One region of the Frankia sp. CcI156 genome, then DNA from elsewhere that is predicted to be linked to it. Evidence: predicted binding sites of a transcription regulator. Region 1 holds the regulator's gene; the other holds the start of a gene.
What was found. The regulator LexA, encoded in region 1, represses DNA repair genes until DNA is damaged. The targets are predictions, from matches to a motif close to CGAACNNNNGTTCG.

Region 1 (4,196 bases):
CCGGGCCGGCACGGCGAGCCAGGGCGATGTATGACGCTTTCGGTCGAGCGGTCCCGGCCCTACCTGCTATGCACCTGCTGGGTGCCGATCACCGGCGAGACATCGACGGCGCCACGCGGGACCGGTCGTGCTGGTCCATCCCGCGTGGTGGGAGGTCCGGCGGCCTCGGAGCGCAACGCGGCGATCGCGGACTCGAAGTCAGTCAACGACTCGAAGGCCAGGTACACCGAGGCGAAGCGGAGATAAGCCACCTCGTCGAGCTCACGGAGCGGACCGAGGATCGCCCGGCCGATCGCCTCCGCGGGCACCTCCGCCGACCCCGACGAGCGGACGGCGTCCTCTACCCGCTGCGCCAGAAGCGCGAGATCATCATCCCGCACCGGCCGGCCCTGGCAGGCCTTGCGGACACCGGCGATGACCTTGGCCCGGCTGAACGGCTCGGCCGCCCCACTGCGCTTGCGAACCTGAAGGGACGCCTCCTCCATCGTAGTGAACCGGCGACCGCAGGACAGGCAGGACCGCCTGCGGCGGATCGCCGAACCCTCCTCGGCCTCCCGACTGTCAACGACGCGACTGTCCGGATGCCGGCAGAACGGGCACCGCACGCGCTACGCCTCCTTCGCCCGCGCCGGAGCCGACCGCCCCGGACCGGGGATGAGGGACACCGTTGAGGACCCGGCATCCACGCCGGACAGACCACCTTGTGGATGGACCGCCAGCTCCCCGCGGAAGACCTGTGGAACAACCTGTGGATGACTTACACCCCGGTAAGCACCAGATGTTGTGTCCAAGGTAGCGCACGGCCCCAGAGATGAGGACAGCACCCCCGTATGGTCCGTGTGGTCCGCATCGCACGTGGCACCGCACGTGGACGAAAGACGACGGTGCGCGAGAACCCTGCGCCGAGACACTCGTGGACCCGGGAAGCCGGGCGTCAGGGAAGGAGTAACGACTGGCCCGGGGCGATCAGTGGTGACCGCAGGTGGTTCAGCCGCATCAGCCGGTCCACCATGACCCGGGTGTCGGCGCTCTCGTCGAGCGCCACTGCCACCTCCCACAGCGTCTCCCCCGGCATGACCAGATGGTGCCGCGGCGCCTCCGCGGTATCCGGCCCGGCAATCGACACCCCAGGCATGATCATGATTGCTACCGCCACGACGACCGCCACGACGATCGATACCACCACCACCCGACCCCGCCGGGTCAGCCGGAGCGGCGGGGGTGCGGGCGGGCGACCCGGCGGCCGATGACCCACCCGGTCCCTGGCCATCGACAGGTCGACGACCCGCGCCCTGTGTGCGGATCCCACGGCACCCTCCCGTTCCGACGACACCGAACACCGAAGATCGAACCTTCGTTCGATCGAACGCGTGGTCGATTGTCGCATCGGGAACCGGAAACCGCCAGGGACACGCTCGAACAGACGTTTGAGATTCTGCGACCCGCCGGTTACCGTCGAGTCGGTCGGGTGTGAACCGGGCGGTTTCCCCCGGTCACGGACGGCGGCGAGTCGGTGGGTGACCGCTTCCGGAGCGGGACGGTCCGCCGTGCGGTCGCCGGCCGGCCGGTGGCCGCACGGCGGAAGAAAAACGCGACGAGGAGAGCGGTAAGCGATGACTAGCCAAGGCAGGGGTACGCGCCGGGGCGGAACCCGCGGCAACGTGCGAGCCTTTCCCGAAGGCCCCACGGACGCGGGCCTGACCCCCCGGCAGCGCAGGGTGCTGGAGGTCATCCGGGCCGCGGTGGAGCGGCGCGGATATCCGCCCAGCGTGCGGGAGATCGGTGAGGCGGTCGGCCTCACCAGCACCAGTAGTGTGGCTCACCAGCTCAAGGTGCTCGAGGAGAAGGGCTACCTGCGGCGGGACCCGAACCGCCCGAGAGCGATGGAGGTGCTGACCGTCGAGCACCCCCGGCAACGCGCGGATGTGGGCGCGGGCGCGACGACGGTGGCGGGCACGATTCCCATCGTCGGTGAGGCGGCGCCGGGCACCACCGAAGGAAGCAAGTCGGACGCGGCCTACGTGCCGGTGCTGGGCCGGATCGCCGCCGGTGGCCCGATCCTGGCCGAGCAGGCGGTCGAGGACGTCTTCCCGCTACCCAGGGAGATCGTCGGCGAGGGCACTCTGTTCCTGCTCCGGGTCGTCGGCGACTCGATGATCAACGCGGCGATCTGCGACGGTGACTGGGTGGTCGTCCGCCAGCAGCCGGTCGCGGACAACGGGGAGATCGTCGCCGCAATGATCGACGGGGAGGCGACGGTCAAGCGTCTGCGGGTTCGGGACGGCAAGATCTGGCTACATCCGGAGAACTCGGCCTTCGCCGACATCCCCGGTGAGGATGCGACCATCCTCGGCCGGATCGTGGCTGTGCTCCGCAGGGTTTGATGTGGATCGGCCGGCCGCCCGGCGGGCGGCCGGCCGGGTTGCCTCGCGTCTGATCGCTCCTGGGCTCAGGCCCGGTAGGCGTGCAGCTCCGCCGCGAGTCCCGAGGAAACCCGGGCGGACAGCCGGGTACCGGTCTCGGTGTGCTCCATCGTGAGCACCTCGCCGTTCGCGTGCACCCGGGAGACCAAGTCGCCCCGGGTGTAGGGCACGAGCACGCGCATCTCCACGTCGGGATGCGGCACCCGGGCACAGAGCGCGTCGACCAGCGCGGCCAGCCCCTCGCCCGTGCGTGCCGAGACGAACACGGCGTCCGGGGCGAGCTGGCGCAACCCCGCGACGACCGTCGGCTCCACGGCGTCCACCTTGTTGACGACGATCAGCTCGGGAACGCCGCCCGCGTCGATGTCGTTGAGAACCTCGCGCACGGCGGAGATCTGCGCGGCCGGCTCCGGCGATGATCCGTCCACAACGTGCAGGATGAGATCGGCATCGGCGACCTCTTCCAGCGTCGAGCGGAACGCCTCGACGATCTGATGCGGCAGATGCCGGACGAATCCGACGGTGTCGGTCAGGGTGAAGGCCCGGCCGTCCGGCAGGGTCGCCCGCCGCACGGTCGGATCAAGGGTGGCGAACAGCGCGTCCTCGACCAGGACAKCCGCGCCGGTCAGCCGGTTGAGCAGCGACGACTTACCGGCGTTGGTGTAACCGGCGATCGCCACGCTGGGGACCTCACCCCGCCGCCGGGCGGAACGCTTGGTCTCCCGCACGGTCGTCATCGCGGCGAGCTCGCGGCGCAACCGCGCCATCCTGGCCCGCAGCCGCCGACGATCGGTCTCGATCTTCGTCTCACCGGGACCACGGGTACCGATGGGCGCCCGGCCGCCGCCACTGGCCGCGGCCCGCGACATCGACTCACCCCACCCACGCAGCCGGGGCAGCATGTACTGCAACTGCGCGAGCTCGACCTGGGCCTTGCCCTCGCGAGAGGTCGCGTGCTGGGCGAAGATGTCCAGGATGAGGGCCGTCCGGTCGATGACCTTTACTTTGACGACCTCCTCCAGCTGCCGCAGCTGACCCGGGGTGAGCTCGCCATCGCAGACCACCGTGTCCGCGCCGGTCGCCGCGACGACCTCGGCGAGCTCGCGGGCCTTGCCCGAACCGACGTAAGTCGCGGCATCCGGCCGGTCGCGACGCTGCACGAGCGCGTCGAGCACCACCGAACCGGCGGTCGTGGCGAGCGCCGCGAGCTCCGCCATGGAGCTCTCGGCCGACCGCGGGGAACCCGACGTCCATACGCCGATGAGGACGACACGCTCCAGCCGCAGCTGCCGGTACTCGACCTCGGTGACGTCGTCGAGCTCGGTGGCGAGACCGGGAACCCGCCGCAACGCGGCGCGATCCTCCAGGTCGAAACCGTCCCCAGAATCGTCGAAGAAGTTCGGCAGGTAAGACGAATCGGCTTCGGTCAGCTTGATGAGGGATCTGTCGAGAGTGGACGCATCGAAGGCGTCAGCAGGAAGTGTCATACCATCCGTTCTCAACGCGGCCCGCTACCGCACCATTCCGCGATCATTCCGTGCCGCTTGCTCCGGCCGGGCCCCACGACCCGGTGGCCCGAGGAGGATCCGCCGGACCGGAAGACCCTGCCGCACTCGTGGCGCGCCTCCCCCTCGTTTCCCGGCGAATCCCGTCGCCAACCAGGGTCCCACGTCACCACGTCGATCGCGAACCGTTTTGCCGCCCCGCCGACGTAGCCTCTGCGACGTGTACCACGAGTACCACGAAAGACGGGCCCACCGCCTCGCCGCGACG
Region 2 (3,167 bases), on a different contig from region 1:
AAGTTCGTCAGATGGGCGTCCAGGCTGTCCCACTCGACGAGCAGCACGAAACTCGACGGTGACTCGACCCCGCGGGTCATCCGCGCGGAACGACAGCCCGGCGTGCCGACGAGCTCCGCACGCACCCCGTGATACGCGGCGACGAAATCGTCCTCGCTGCCCGGTTTGATGTCGAACCGGGCAACTTCGAGGACCGCCCCGGCGGGCCGCCCGCCGTCCCGCCTCTCACTCGCCATGGATGATCCTGAAACTCATACCGCCCAGTCTGGCAGCATCGGGAGATCTGCGGTCCGCCAACATGAACCATGACCACGCCAAACACACCCGGGCACCCACCCGGGCCGCTGGCGGGCCGCTGACGCTCTCCACCCGTGGGCCTCGTCCCGCTCCCGGGCCGAGAATTCAGTTCGCCATGTCGACGAACCGTGAGTAATGACCCTGGAAGGCGACGGTGACGGTGCCAGTCGGCCCGTTGCGGTGCTTGGCGATGATGAGGTCCGCCTCGCCGGCGCGCGCCGACTCCTTCTCGACCGTGTCCTCCCGGTACAGCAGGATCACCGCGTCGGCGTCCTGCTCCAGGCTTCCGGACTCGCGCAGGTCGGAGACCTGGGGACGCTTGTCGGCCCGCTGCTCGGAGGCGCGGTTGAGCTGGGAGATGGCGACCACCGGAACGTCGAGCTCCTTGGCGAGCAGCTTCAGCGACCGCGAGATCTCGCTGACCTCCTGCTGACGGTTCTCCACCTTCTTGGGCGACGACATCAGCTGCAGGTAGTCGAGGATCACCAGACGCAGCTCGTTACGCTGCTTCAACCGCCGGGCCTTCGCCCGGACCTCCATCATCGTCAGGTGCGGGCTGTCGTCGATGAACAGCGGGGCCTCCGCGACCTCGCCTATCCGGCGGGCCAGGCGACCCCAGTCGTCGTCGGTGAGCCGGCCCGTGCGGATGTTCTGCAGGGACACCCGCGCCTCGGCGGACAACAGCCGCATGGTGATCTCCATGCGGCTCATCTCCAGCGAAAAGATGACCGACGCCATCCCGTTCTTGATCGACGCCGCCCGGGCGAAGTCCAGGCCGAGGGTCGACTTGCCCACGGCCGGCCTGGCCGCGACGATCCACAGCTGGCCGCCGTGCAGGCCGTTGGTCAGCTCGTCGAGGTCGACGAAACCGGTGGGCACCCCGGTCAGCGAACCGTCGTGCCCCTGGATGGACTCGATCTCCTCCAACGCCGGGTTGAGCAGCTCCCCCAGCGGCAGGTAGTCCTCGTTCGTCCGGCGCTCGGTCACCTCGTACACGGCCGCCTGGGCGCGGTCGACGACGTCGCTGACGTCCGGAGCCGCGCCGTAGGCGAGCTGCACGATGCGGGTGCCGGCCTCCGCGAGGCGGCGCAGGACCGCCTTCTCCGCGACGATACGGGCGTAGTACCCGGCGTTGGCCGCAGTGGGCACGCTCGAGATGAGGGTGTGCATGTAGGCCGGACCGCCCACCCGTTCGAGCAGATCTCGGCGGCTGAGCTCGGCGGCGACGCTGATGACGTCCGCAGGCTCCCCCCGGCCGTAGAGATCGCCGATGACCTCGTACACGAGGCCGTGCGCGGGACGGTAAAAGTCACCCGTCCGCAGGACCTCGACGACGTCGGCGATGGCGTCTTTCGACAGCAGCATGCCGCCGAGCACACTCTGCTCAGCGGGCAGGTCGTGCGGGGGAGTCCGGTCGAACTCTGCACTCCCACCGGAACCACGCGAGATCTCGGTGACGCTCACGACGCACCCTCCCGGGACTCCCGTAGACCCGTATTCGAACGTATGTTCGTACAGATCGGAACCGCTGTCAACGACCGCTCCGCCCCCGACCGGCCGGGGCTTCCAGCAGGGACCGAACGGGCGGCGCCCGGTGAGCCTCTCGCCGGGCGCCGCCCGCGTCACCGAAGGAGGCCTGGCCCGATCAGGCTAGAAGTACCTTCCTCGGCCTGGAGGGTCCGACCTTACGGACCGGCGGGCACACCCACCAAAAAGTTATCCACAGGCCCTTGTGGAAAAGCTGTGGGCAACCGGCCGAAACCTGGGGAGGACATCGGGACGGAAATCGGAAACCTGTGGACACCCGAGACCACAACCTCGACGAAACCTAGCTGGCAGGCGCCTGCATCCCGAGTGCCCTGTGGATGAGAAAAAGTTTCGGATCTGGTCGTCGCCCCTTGCCCCACACACAACGAACTCCCCTGGCCGACCACCTGAGACGGTCGGCCAGGGGAGCCCGTACAGCGAGCGCGGCGGTACAGCGGGAGAAACGGCGGATGCCACCCCGTCAGACCCGCCTGACCTCGGGCCCATCCGGCCGCGATCAGGCCCGCCCTGCCCTGGTCAGACCTGATCAGGCCTGCGTGACCTGGAGCTTCACGGTCGCGGTCACCTCGGGATGCAGATGCACGGCGACGGTGTAGGCGCCCAGGGACTTGATCGGCGTGGTGAGCTCGACGCGGCGCCGGTCGAGCTCGGGGCCACCCGCGGCGGTCACCGCCTCCACCACATCGGCCGCCGTCACGGAACCGAACAGGCGGCCTTCCTTGCCCGCCCGGCTGGTCAGCTCGACCTTGAGGCCACCGAGCTGACCGGCGATCTCCTGAGCGTGCCCGAGATCGCGAACCGCGCGGGCCGACCGGGCCCGCTTGATCTGCTCGACCTGACGCTCCGCGCCCTTGGTCGCGAGGATCGCGTACCGGCGGGGCACGAGGTAGTTACGCCCGTACCCGTTCGCGACCTCCACGATGTCACCCGGACTGCCGAGACCGGGGACCTCCTGGGTCAGGATGAGCTTCATTGCCACCCCCTACCGGGCCGAGGCGGTGTAGGGCAGCAGCGCCATCTCGCGGCTGTTCTTCACCGCCGTCGCCACGTCGCGCTGGTGCTGGCTGCAGTTACCGCTCACCCGACGGGCCCGGATCTTACCCCGGTCGGAGATGTACTTGCGCAGCAGCGAAGTGTCCTTGAAGTCGATGTAGTCGACCTTGTCCTTGCAGAAAACGCAAACCTTCTTCTTGGGCTTGCGCACGGCCGCCTTGGCCATGGGTGTGCTCCTACCTCGTTGTGTCGTTCGCGAGGACGACGACCGGCCGCTCAAAACGGTGGCTCGTCGGAGTAGCCGCCGGCCGGTTGCGACCAGGGGTCAT

Region 2: the regulator LexA is predicted to act here: its motif matches at 1,797-1,810, upstream of dnaB (replicative DNA helicase).

What each region holds. Positions count from the first base shown of each region.
Region 1 is NZ_MOMD01000023.1:24,627-28,822, reverse strand. Features, by position in the region: gene nrdR (transcriptional regulator NrdR) at 60-605, opposite strand; gene CcI156_RS10740 (LysM peptidoglycan-binding domain-containing protein) at 935-1,309, opposite strand; gene lexA (transcriptional repressor LexA) at 1,614-2,384, shown strand; gene hflX (GTPase HflX) at 2,450-3,910, opposite strand.
Region 2 is NZ_MOMD01000018.1:21,977-25,143, reverse strand. Features, by position in the region: gene CcI156_RS08940 (antibiotic biosynthesis monooxygenase) at 1-236, opposite strand, end outside; gene dnaB (replicative DNA helicase) at 403-1,761, opposite strand; gene rplI (50S ribosomal protein L9) at 2,372-2,818, opposite strand; gene rpsR (30S ribosomal protein S18) at 2,828-3,064, opposite strand; gene CcI156_RS08920 (single-stranded DNA-binding protein) at 3,115-3,167, opposite strand, start outside.